DNA from 3 places in the Pseudoalteromonas sp. NEC-BIFX-2020_015 genome. Region 3 is predicted to be linked to each of the others. Evidence: predicted binding sites of a transcription regulator. Region 3 holds the regulator's gene; each other region holds the start of a gene.

Region 1 (4,174 bases), on a different contig from region 3:
GTAATATCATGTTTGCAATCAAGTTCTGCAATTTCACGAAGACGAATTAATGCCTCTTTACCATTTTTAGCGAGTTCAGTTTGAACACCTAAGGGTTCCAGAGCACGTTTTACTTGGTTACGCGCAACGGCTGAGTCATCAGCAATAAAGACGATACGCTCACCTAAGTCTTTTTGAATTTCACCATCACTAGCGATTTCGGCGCTAACTTCTGTATTTACAGGGCAGATTTCATTCAAGATTTTTTCTACATCAAGAATTTCAACCAACTCATTTTCAATTTCGGTCACTGCCGTTAAATATGAATATCGACCAGCCCCAGATGGCGGCGGCATTATTTTTTCCCAATTCATATTAACAATACGTTCAACACCACCCACTAAAAACCCTTGAACGGAGCGGTTATATTCAGCAATGATGATAAAACTATCTTTTATATTTTCGATTGCAGGGCCACCAACGGCCATAGATAAATCAATAACAGAAATTGTCTGCCCACGTATATGTGCAACACCTCGAATATACGCATTTGATTTTGGCATATTGGTTAAAGGAGGGCATTGTAGTACTTCTCTCACTTTAAACACGTTTATACCAAAGCGCTGCCGCCCTCTTAGCTTGAATAATAATAATTCAAGGCGGTTTTGCCCAACCAACTGAGTACGTTGGTTCACTGAGTCTAAAATGCCTGCCATTTCAATCTCCTAAAGAAAGCGAATAATAACGGAACAATAATTGCTTTCCTTCTTTAAAGCTACATAACATCGCGGGAGCGTCTATTCTTTGACGCTAAATATATATACCCTGTTTTCAACAATAAGCATAGTCGAAACATTATGAGTTTGTTAAAAAAAAGCCGAAGATACAGTGTTTTTTATTTTCTTGCTAGCCAATTTCTAGTATCACCTCTATACGCTCAATCTTACAGCAAGGAAGAATTACAAGAACTTGCGGTTTCGTATGTGGCTGATCAGTTAGGCCCTTCGCACCCAGAAACTCGCCAACTTAACGCACTCACCTTGGATAGCAGAATCCCTGATCGCAGTTGTCAAAGTCAACCTGTACTAACCATTCCAACAGAACCGCCCTTTAATCGTCAGGTCACAGTTCAAGTTAAATGTGATGATACGAATAGCTGGAGCCAATATGTTCACGTACGTGTCGTTGAGCTTTCTGCAGTAGTGGTAGCCAGTGAAAACCTCGCCAGGGGCGAAGTTATTCAAGATCATCATTTAAGTTTAATTATGAAGCCTAAACATTTTGTTAGAGTTCAGCATCTCCAAGACACACAGTTACTGATTGGCAGTCGTAGTAAACGAAATATACGCAGTGGTTTTCCTATTTCTATGAACCAAATATGTATGGTTTGCAAAGGCGACAACGTCACTATTTTTGCTGTGATCCGAGGGTTAAAAATTAAAGCTTCAGGTTTAGCCCTTGAAGATGGTACTTTAGGAGAGCAGATAAAGGTTAAGAATAAAAAATCAGGGAAAATTTTAAATGCCCGTGTTGACGGTGTAGAGTCTGTGCAGGTAAATATTTAAATTTCCATATTTATGCTAAAGTAACTAACATATATGCCGATAACTAGGCATCAGTTGGGTAATGTATAGGTTAAAATCATGGTAAGCCAAGTAAATAAAGGTCAACAACAGGCTAATGTGTTGGCCAATGCTAAACAGCAAAAAGTTGATTTACAAAATAATAGTTCACAAACAGCAGTGCAAACGGCGGCTCCTAAAGCTGCAACTGACTCTGTTAGCTTAACACCTCAAGCTCAGCAGCTTAAATCACTGCAAGAAAAAACACAGCAGTCATCTGGCTTTGATAGTAAAAAAGTTGAAGAGCTGAAAAAAGCAATCAGCGAAGGTAAATATCAAGTTGATACTGAAAAGTTAGCAAAAAGCATAGCTTCATTTGAGTTTGATGTGTATGGCTGATCATAATTCTTTAATATGCTCTAAGCTCACAATGCAGTTAAATTGCTTAACCTCATTGGCCAGTATTTTAGATGATGAATTAACAGCCATTGCATCTCGCCGTGGTGAAGGATTAAAAGATCTTGCCCAACAGAAGCTTAGTTTTTTAAGTAAAATTCAAACGCTCGATAAAGAACTAAAAACCTTAATGACGACTAATGATGAGCAATCAGCTGAACTCCCTGAACTTATTCATAATGTCCGAAAGCAACTAGAGTTTTGTAAGAAAAAAAACGACGTTAATGCTCATGCTGCTCATCAAGCAAATTTAACAGTTAGACAATTGAAAGATATATTAATTGGCGCGCCAACATCTATGACTTATGACCAAGGCGGCAGTGCTGTTCATGGTAATAATGAATTAGTTAGAAATCTAAAAGCATAAGCTTCTTCGTAACCAACACTTAAGATTATATTAAGCATTCCCTACTGCATCCAAATTTTAATGAAAGCGGCCCGTCATTTCTTTTAAAAAAGTCATACTTAGCACATATCAATAAAAATATAGCGCCTCGGGCATTGCATAACAAACTCTTAGTAATACGTTACTTTTTTAACTTCTCTTGGCTTAATTTCACCAATATATAAATCATGTACCCGCTTCATATCAAGATGCAACTCTGTAGCGTAGGTGTCGCCAACAGCATATGTTTTAACGACCTGCGCGCCTTTAATCACCCCTTGAACTTGACTTTGTAGCCGATCATTTTGCGCAATACTGCCTTGCACTGTTGTACCAGCGGTAATTTTTTGCCCATACACTTGCTCAGCAAGCTCACGGTAAGCTTCAAGCTTAGATGCTTTAATTGCCATGAGTGAACGTTGTGACTGGTTTTCCCCCTGTTGAGCGCTTATGGGGGCATACCCTATTGCTTTTAATATTGGGTAGTTATCTGGCTCTACATACTTATATTCCACATGTTTATCAAAAATACTACTACAGCCAGCTAAGCTCAGGCTTGCTAAAGTACAAAACAATATTACAGTACGCATGGCATCTCTCACATCATTAAAGAGTCATAATGGTGAGTTTAATGCACGATCAATGCCAAATTAGTAAATTAGTAAATTAGTAGGGTTTAAAAACTTATAATTTAACAAATGGTACAGTCCTTGCTCTGTTATTCATAATAGCAAATTTTGGTATGGGGTTAGGGAAATGAAACGCGTGTTATCAATTATAGTGATCATCACTAGCTGGCTAAGCATTAGCTTTTTCTCTGTAAATGCATTTGCACAATGGTACGAATCAACCGGCCACGCCAGTATTAAAAATAACGATATTAGCGGCGCTAAGTCAGCGGCTATAAAAGATGCGATCACGCAGGCATTAGTGTTCTCTGGTGCACGCGTTACGTCAATGCAAACCTTAGTTGACGGCGTGCTAATGCAAGATCAGTTAAAAATAAAAAGCCACGGTGAAATTCAAAAAATAGAGATGATCAGCGAAGACCGAAGATCTGACCAGCTCGCGATTACGTTGCGTTTAGATATCTTTCCGAAGCAAGATCACTGCCCGGCAAGCCAATTTAATAAATTTGTTGCGATCACTCAAACCCAATTAGTCAATCGTGAACAAGCAATGATGGGTCAAATTTTTGACATTGACAAAGCCACCAGCGAATCTCTCTATAAGACTTTAAATAAGTCGGCCATGAACGCTAAGCCCACCGCCTATTTTAATTTTCCTATTCGCGTTGGTGAGTTTTTTAATCAGCAATACGATTACAGTAACGCCCTACTAGAAGAAATTGCCACGCGCAGCAATTCGCAGTACGTGTTATTAAGCCAAATGGTCGATATTTCAAATAGCGACAAACTTAATAGCGACTATGCCTTTTGGCAAGATGAAACATACCAACGTTCATATAAGGTCGACTTTGCATTATTTGATGGCACCACCTATGAGCGATTATGGCAAAAAAGCTATCGTAGCCAAGCGATTTGGCCTTTTGAAAAAACCGAGATTATTGATGTATTTAGCGAAAAATTTTGGGGCTCTGATTATGGTAAAAGCATAGTAGAAATAAACCAAACAGCGAGTTATGACATACAAGCAGTAATGGCGTGCCTTGAAACACAAGGTAAGATTTTACATATTGAAAACGATAAATTAGTTATTAATTTAGGCAAAGCGCACGGCTTAGAAAAAGGCCAATTATTGAGTATTGCCCACCATAACTATTTAACAGATG
Region 2 (4,174 bases), on a different contig from region 3:
ACGCCGCCTTGGGCGCTAGCCAGTAGGCGAAATACTTTTTCACGGATCGGTGTAAATCGGGCGCCACGATTGTCGCATACTTGTTTTGCTTTACTAACGAGTGACTCTATATTCATCATTCTCTTATCCTTACGCTACCGTGATATACTAACATACTGTGTTGTACTTGCAGCGTTTTTATTAGACAGTTTTATTCTAGGAAGTCTAGCAATGAATGAATTATTAGCGATATTTATCTTCTTTTTTGCGGTTATCGATCCAATTGGCACTGTTCCTGTTTTTATTGCTACTACGCGTGGCGACTGTGAGCAGTTTAAGCGTAAAGTAGCTTACAAGGCTGTTGCGGTTTCTGCAGTAGTGTTGTTGTTTTTTGTTCTGGCGGGAGAGCTGCTTTTAAATGCAATCAAAATTCCACTGTCTGCTTTTCAGATTGCAGGTGGTATTGTCCTACTTTTGTTTGCACTATCTATGATTTTTGGTGAAAGTAAGCCTGAAACCGAAATCAAAAGTGTGAGAGATAGTACGGCAACGGCTATATTTCCTTTGGCAATTCCGTCAATTGCTAGCCCTGGGGCAATGCTCGGGGCTGTGCTTATGACACGTAATAATGAGTATACATGGGTCGAACAATCAATTACTTCAGCTGTCATGCTTGCAGTACTTGCGGTGGTGTTAGTTTTATTATTGCTAGCGACTCATGTTCATAAGTTAATAGGTGATAGCGGCGCGAGCATTATTAGTCGGATCATGGGATTGATTCTTACATCAGTTGCCGTTACGAATATATTAGATGGCATTGCTCATTACTTCGGGTTGCAGGTGTTTTCATAAGTTTGTGATCGATGTTTTTTGATTTGAATGCTTAAGATTGATGGAAGCTCTGCATTTATGTAAAATGTGGGGCTTTTATTTAGCTCTAACTGTTATTAATTACCTGAGGATTTTACTTTGAATAGACGCTTTTCTGTGGCCCCGATGCTTGATTGGACTGATCGTCATTGCCGTACTTTTCATCGTAAAATGACAAAGCACACAGTGTTGTATACTGAAATGATAACTACTGGTGCTATTTTATTTGGCCGTGGTGATTATCTGCATTTCAATGAGCATGAAGGACCGGTTGCTTTACAGTTGGGCGGGTCAGATCCTAAAGCACTTGCTCAGTGTGCAAAATTAGCCGCAGAGCGTGGCTATGACGAGATTAATCTTAATGTGGGTTGTCCGTCAGATCGTGTTCAAAATGGTCGTTTTGGTGCATGTTTAATGGGTGAACCGCAACTTGTTGCTGATTGCGTAGCTGCAATGAAAGAGCAGGCTAATATCCCTGTTACAGTTAAAACCCGTATAGGTATTGATGAGCAAGATTCGTATGAATTCTTATGTGCTTTAATTGAGGCCAGTCATAATGTTGGTTGTGATGATTTTATTATTCACGCACGAAAAGCGTGGTTAAAAGGCTTAAGCCCTAAAGAAAACCGTGAAGTACCGCCACTTGATTACCCACGTGTTTATCAGCTAAAAAAAGACTACCCGCAATTACATTTAAGTTTAAATGGTGGTGTTAAAACGATTGCTGACAGTCAAGCACACCTTGCTCATGTTGATGGTATTATGATTGGCAGAGAAGCATATAGTAACCCATTTATACTCAGCGAAGTTGATGAAAAGATTTACGGTGACGGTAATTTCACTCAATCACGCCATGATGTAGTGCGTTCAATGTATGATTATATTGAATCTGAGATGCAGCAAGGGGCCAACTTTTGGCATATTGCGCGCCATATGCTGGGTATTTTTCAGGGCCAGCCTGGTGCCCGTGGCTTTCGACGTCATTTATCGGAAAATGGCCACGGAAAACAAGCTGATTTATCAGTGATGGATAAGGCGTTAAGTTTTGTGCCGCAGTAAATCACTAATTTAATACCGTAATTAGTAGATTATAAAAGCCACTTTTTAGTGGCTTTTTTTGATCCTAAATTATGGTTAAAAAGCAACTATTTTAGTTTTTTTAACCATTTTACATTCAGCTTAAAGTCATTTTAAATTGTTCTTTTTTGATTTAAGCTTTTGATATTATTTGGTTTTTATTTTATTTAAATAACATGGCACAAGTCTTGGAATCATTAAGTGGTAATCACCCATAATCAACAGGAGAAAGTCATGGGCTTAGTTAATCGTGTAAGTGATCTGATTCAATCAAATATAGTAGCTGCGCTAGATAAAGCAGAAGATCCGCAAAAGCTCTTAAACTTGCTTATTCAAGAAATGCAGCAAGCGCTTGGTGAGTGCCGAGCAACTGCTGCGGCAATTTTGTGTGAAGAAAAAGTATTGAGACGTCAGCAGACAGAAAAACAAAACAGTATTACACAATGGCAGGAAAAAGCGGAAATCGCGGTAAGTAAAGGCCGTGATGATTTGGCGGCTGCGGCTCTCAAAGAAAAGCAGCGAGTAGCGTCTGATTTAGCGGCAATTGAGCCTGAGTTAGTTAAACTGACCGACTCGCTAGAAAAATTGCAAGATGACGCTCAGCGTTTGCAAGAAAAGCTTGGCGCGGCTAAAGCAAAGCAAAGAAGCTTGCTGCAAGTACATAACGTGGTGAATGCCAGAGTGCGTGTAAATCATCAATTAAACAGTGAAAAAGTAGCGCATGCACTTTCACGCTTTGATGTTATTGAGCGTCGTGTTGATGCGATTGAAGCGCAGGTTGAGGCTTATGAAATCACTGATTCGGCTAATCAAAATACAACAGCCGATCAAATTGATGCTTTAGTTAAAAATGATGCACTAGAGCAAGAGCTTGCAGCGTTAAAAATTAAAGTTAAAAAGTCAGCTTAGGAGTGTTGTTATGAATACTTATAATAGTCAAAAACGTTGGTATAAAGACCCATTAAATAAAAAAATATCAGGAGTATGTAGTGGGTTAGCACAACGATTAGATCTACCTGTGTGGGTTACTCGATTGGTTACTATCTTAATGCTTATTCAGTTTCCATTAGTCATAGGTGCAGGTTATTTAATTGCCCATTGTTGCTTAGAAAGTAAAGTATATTAGGAGAGTGCCATGAAGATTGTTGCAGTTTGTCTATTAATTTTGTTACTTATGACATCAAGTCCATTTGAGATTATGCAGTTTGATTCATGGCAATTACCGCTATGGTTCACCGATCTCAGCTGGATAGGTATTGAGCTCGTAGGCGCACTTTTAGCCGTGCTAGCAGTTATTGTATGTATCGCATTGGTTGGTGTGGGGCTGTTAGGTGCTGGTATTGCAGTCTCTTTAGGATTGCTCATTGCGTTATTATTTGGTTCATTAATGATTGCTTGGCCGTTACTACTCATTGCATTTTTATGTTGGCTTGTTTCTGATAATAAAAAGGTGGCCTAACAACCATCTAAATACTAATTTTACTGACTATTTTTTCACAATTATGCTAAATTTAGTCAATAAAATGATTATCGTAACAAGGATTGAAATGACTCTTAAGCCATTACTTACAGCACTCTCTAGTGCTCTTTTAGGGATTAGCCTATACACCTCACCTGTTATTGCACATGCAGAACACCATCACGATACTGACAGTCATATTGTTGTAAATAACGCACAAGTAAGGGTTTTTCTACCTGCGAGTAAATCGAGTGTCGGTTATTTGAACTTGGTTAATCAGGGCGATAACGCAGTAACACTCACCAAGGCGAGTATTGAAAATTTAGGCCGCGTAGAAGTTCATGAGCACCAACACGTTAATGGTATGATGAAAATGAATAAAGTAGATTCATTAAAAATTAAAGCTCATTCACAAATCGACTTTAAACCGGGCGGTTATCATTTAATGGTATTTGAACCAAAAGAGCCATTAAAAGTAGGGCAAGAACTTAAACTCACGCTATATTTTAGCGACGGTAACCGTGTTTTTACTCAGGCAAAAGTGGTTTCGTTAGAGAGCCAAGCAGAACAAGCTGAGCAGTCTAAACAACACCATATGCATCATTAGGAGGTTAAATGTCACAACACAAAGGGAAAATTATCAGTGCGCTGATACTCGTGTTTATTTTATTTTATGCGACGGCAGTTTATTGGAGCGTTGAACCAGCCCGTATTGACATAATTACACACGCAAAGCAGCAAGCACAACAACGTGGTGAAAAGTTTGTTACAGGTTATACAACCACAACG
Region 3 (4,174 bases):
ATAACCAGTTGATTTTAGAAGGCAATGTTGTTGCTAAAAATCTCACAAACAACGCAATGATTAAGCATATTAATGCCGATAATATCTTGGTTGATATTGAACAACAAACCATGAGTTCAGAACAGCCTGTTGAATTAATCGGACCAAATTTAAAGACCACCGGACGCGGCCTTAGAGCCGACTTAAAAGCCGAAGTGGTAGAACTTATTAACCATACGCGAACCATATATTATGACCAATAAATTTGCTCACTTACTTGTAATACCTAGCTTGTTCATTGCCCTTTCAAGCTTTGCTGAAGGTACTCTTCCACTTGCAGAACAAGTATCGATAAGCGCTGATAAACAGCTTGCACAGCTGAAAAAAAATGTCGGTATTTTTGAAAAAAACGTAGAGATAATCCATGGTAATCGTCGTATCACAGCTGATCACCTAGAAGTGCACAAACGTGAAGATTTAGGTGATAATAAGCAGCTGCTTGTTGCCACTGGAAGCCCTGCATACTTTGAAGAAAAACAAACAGATGGCACAATTATGAGCGCCAGCGCCAATGAGGTTCGTTACGATGTTGATAAACGCTATTTAACTTTAATCGGTAACGCCCAAGTCACTCAAGCAGGTCAAAAGATTAATGCCAAAAGTATTACATACGACATGGACCAACAATTAATTAGCGCTGAAAAAGATGAAAATTCAGACGAACGAGTGCATACAATATTAGTCCCAGTAAACACTAAAAAAGATAACGAAAAAGGTCAGCCATGAGCACATTAAAAGCTGAGTTTTTAGCAAAAAGTTATAAAGGCCGCCAAGTAGTAAAAAATGTAGGCTTAGAAGTCAGCGCTGGCAGCATTGTTGGCTTACTTGGCCCTAATGGCGCAGGCAAAACCACCACTTTTTACATGATTGTAGGATTAGTGCCAAGCGACAAAGGTCAAATAAGCATAGATGATAACGACATCACCTTATTGCCAATGCACAGCCGTGCACGTTTAGGGATTGGCTATTTACCGCAAGAATCTTCGATATTTCGCAAACTGACCGTTTACCAAAACCTGATGGCGATACTCGAAACCCGTAAAGAGCTAAATAAACAAGCTCGTGAAGAAGCGCTTGATGGCTTACTTGATGAATTTAGCATTCAGCACATCCGTGATAGTCAAGGTATGGCATTATCTGGTGGTGAACGCCGTCGCGTTGAAATTGCTCGCGCTTTAGCCGCAAACCCTAAATTTATCCTGTTAGATGAGCCTTTTGCTGGCGTTGATCCTATTTCGGTGTTAGATATAAAGAAGATTATTGAACATCTTAAAAACCGTGGGATAGGCGTACTTATTACCGACCACAATGTACGAGAAACCCTTGATGTTTGTGAAAAAGCCTACATAGTTTCTCATGGGGAGTTAATTGCATCAGGCACTCCTGAGCATGTACTTGCCGACCAAACAGTCCGCGACGTTTATTTGGGTGAGCAATTTAGGCTATAAAGCCACGCCCGGCTAAGGTTCTGCTAGACTTAATTATGACAACAATAAAAGGATTGTTAGAGATACATGAGGCAATCACTCCAGCTGCGCATGGGCCAGCAACTTACAATGACACCACAACTACAACAAGCTATTCGTTTGTTGCAGTTGAGCACATTAGATCTTCAACAAGAGATCCAAGAAGCACTAGATAGCAATCCATTACTTGAGGTCGATGAAAATGACTTTGGTGATGAATCAGGTGGTAAGAACGAACAAAAACAAGATACTGATGATCAAACTGTCAGTGCCTCTGCTGATGACACGCCAAGTGAATACGAACAAGAAAGCAGTGAAGCGCTAGCAAAAGATACCGTAAGCGACGAAATGGCGATGGATGTTACATGGGATGAATACATGAGCGCCGCACCAAGCTCTTCATCAGGGCCAATGCCTGAAGATGAATCTATTTATCAAGGCGCTTCATCTGAAACCCTCCACGATCACCTTATGTGGCAACTACAGCTGACACATTTTAGTCCGACTGACGAAGCTATCGCGATAGCCATTGTCGAAGCGGTTGATGACTCAGGTATTCTTACATTAAGCTGTGAAGACATTGCTGAAAGCCTAAACAAAGGTAATAACGAAGAAGAAATTGAACTTGATGAAGTTCAAGCGGTATTAAAGCGTATTCAGTTATTTGATCCGGTCGGTATTGCTGCACGCAGCCTACCTGAATGTTTATGTATTCAGCTAAATCAATTTGATCCTGCAACGCCTTGGATTAGCGAAACAAAAATGATTTTAACTGATCATATCGATTTATTAGCTAGTCGCGACTATCGTACTTTGATGAAAAAGACTAAGCTAAAGGAAGATGAACTAAAAGAAGTAATGACACTCATCCACAGCCTTAATCCAAAGCCTGCGGATACCATAGTTCGAGAAGAGTCAGAGTACGTTATTCCCGACGTGTCAGTGAAAAAAATTAAAGGCCGCTGGGTGGTAGAGCTCAACCCTGATAGCATGCCAAAAATTAGAGTTAACAGCCAATATGCGGCGATGTCGCGCTCTGTAAAATCGAGCACTGACAGCCAATTTATTCGCTCTCATTTACAAGAAGCTAAATGGTTTATAAAAAGCCTAGAAAGTCGTAATGACACATTACTCAAAGTAACGAACTGCATTGTTAAACAGCAGCAAGGTTTTTTTGAGCATGGCCCCGAGGCTATGCGACCTATGGTATTAAACGATGTTGCTGAAATGGTTGAAATGCATGAATCAACAATCTCCCGGGTAACAACCCAGAAGTACATGCATACACCACGTGGTATTTTTGAGTTAAAGTATTTTTTCTCAAGCCATGTCAGTACCGAAAATGGCGGAGAATGCTCATCGACAGCAATTCGTGCACTCATAAAAAAATTGATTGCAGCAGAAAACTCAGCTAAACCATTGAGTGATAGTAAAATTGCAGATATATTGGCAGAGCAAGGTATCAAAGTAGCTAGACGAACAATAGCAAAGTACCGTGAATCGCTAGCTATTCCACCGTCAAATCAACGTAAAAGCTTGATTTAAGGCGTAAAACCACAAGAAGGAAAATGCTTATGCAACTAAATTTAACTGGTCGTCACGTAGAAATTACTGATTCATTAAGAGACTATGTAAACAATAAGTTTGCGAAGCTTGAGAGGCATTTTGATCACATCAACAATGTCCATGTTATTCTTGACGTAGAAAAGCTCAACCAAAAAGCAGAAGCAACATTACATGTCAGTGGCGCAGAGCTATTTGCCTCAACGCAGCACCAGGACATGTATGCCGCGATTGACGGGCTCATCGATAAACTCGACCGTCAAGTTATCAAACACAAAGAGAAGCACGCTCGACACTAACACTATGAAACTAAGTTCACTTACTTGTCAGGACTGCAGTAAAGCTGCGGTCCTTTTTAATAGCAAAAAACGTATCCTCGAATTTATCAGCCAATTGGCTCATGAACGGCTTCCTCACTTATCACAACAAGACATATTGAGTGCTCTATTAAATAGAGAAAAATTAGGTAGTACAGGTATTGGCCGTGGTATCGCGATCCCGCATGGTCGCATGAGTGGCGCACAAGAACCACTCGCTTTAATTTTAGTAAGCGAACAACCAATCAATTTTGATGCCATTGATAATCGCCCCGTCGATATTTTTGTTGCACTCATCGTACCTGATGGTGACAGTGAACTTCATTTAAAGACGTTAGCTACAATTGCTGATAAACTCAACGACAAAGAGTTTTGTAAACAAATACGTAGCGCAAAAACAGACCAAGATCTATATCAAGTCATTGTTGAACAGTCGTAGTTAAAAGAAGGAGAGTTTACATGGAATTAATTATCATCAGTGGGCGCTCAGGGTCAGGTAAATCTGTCGCTTTGCGTGTATTAGAAGACCTTGGCTATTATTGTGTTGATAATATCCCTGTAAACTTATTACCGTCGTTAGTACGCAGTGTATCTGATAACTACGATAAGATTGCCGTCAGTATTGATGTGCGTAACTTACCCAAAGAACAGCAAGAGTTTAATGATATTCTTGAGTATCTTCCGGGGTTTGCAAACCCAACTCTATTTTATCTAGACAGTGACGACCAAACGCTCATTAAGCGCTTTTCTGAAACACGCCGTTTACACCCACTTTCTTTAGATTCACTG

What was found. The regulator sigma-54, encoded in region 3, starts transcription at its own class of promoters, with help from an activator protein. The targets are predictions, from matches to a motif close to GTTGGCACGNNNNTNGNNT.
Region 1: a site for sigma-54 is predicted at 3,014-3,032, ahead of HH219_RS07675 (LPP20 family lipoprotein). Genes of this name have one in related genera too.
Region 2: a site for sigma-54 is predicted at 2,102-2,120, ahead of HH219_RS11895 (PspA/IM30 family protein). Genes of this name have one in related genera too.

What each region holds. Positions count from the first base shown of each region.
Region 1 covers NZ_JABCJL010000008.1:17,052-21,225, reverse strand. The annotation lists gene HH219_RS07695 (chemotaxis protein) at 1-695, opposite strand, end outside; gene flgA (flagellar basal body P-ring formation chaperone FlgA) at 837-1,544, shown strand; gene flgM (flagellar biosynthesis anti-sigma factor FlgM) at 1,623-1,940, shown strand; gene flgN (flagellar export chaperone FlgN) at 1,933-2,364, shown strand; gene HH219_RS07675 (LPP20 family lipoprotein) at 2,514-2,972, opposite strand; gene HH219_RS07670 (flagellar assembly protein FlgT) at 3,139-4,174, shown strand, end outside.
Region 2 covers NZ_JABCJL010000014.1:20,402-24,575, forward strand. The annotation lists gene HH219_RS11880 (transcriptional repressor) at 1-116, opposite strand, end outside; gene HH219_RS11885 (MarC family protein) at 211-831, shown strand; gene dusA (tRNA dihydrouridine(20/20a) synthase DusA) at 949-1,908, shown strand; gene HH219_RS11895 (PspA/IM30 family protein) at 2,161-2,835, shown strand; gene HH219_RS11900 (PspC domain-containing protein) at 2,846-3,052, shown strand; gene HH219_RS11905 (hypothetical protein) at 3,062-3,385, shown strand; gene HH219_RS11910 (copper chaperone PCu(A)C) at 3,474-3,992, shown strand; gene HH219_RS11915 (DUF2333 family protein) at 4,001-4,174, shown strand, end outside.
Region 3 covers NZ_JABCJL010000024.1:26,792-30,965, reverse strand. The annotation lists gene lptC (LPS export ABC transporter periplasmic protein LptC) at 1-242, shown strand, start outside; gene lptA (lipopolysaccharide transport periplasmic protein LptA) at 232-765, shown strand; gene lptB (LPS export ABC transporter ATP-binding protein) at 762-1,487, shown strand; gene HH219_RS16225 (RNA polymerase factor sigma-54) at 1,554-3,050, shown strand; gene hpf (ribosome hibernation promoting factor) at 3,080-3,367, shown strand; gene HH219_RS16215 (PTS sugar transporter subunit IIA) at 3,372-3,824, shown strand; gene rapZ (RNase adapter RapZ) at 3,845-4,174, shown strand, end outside.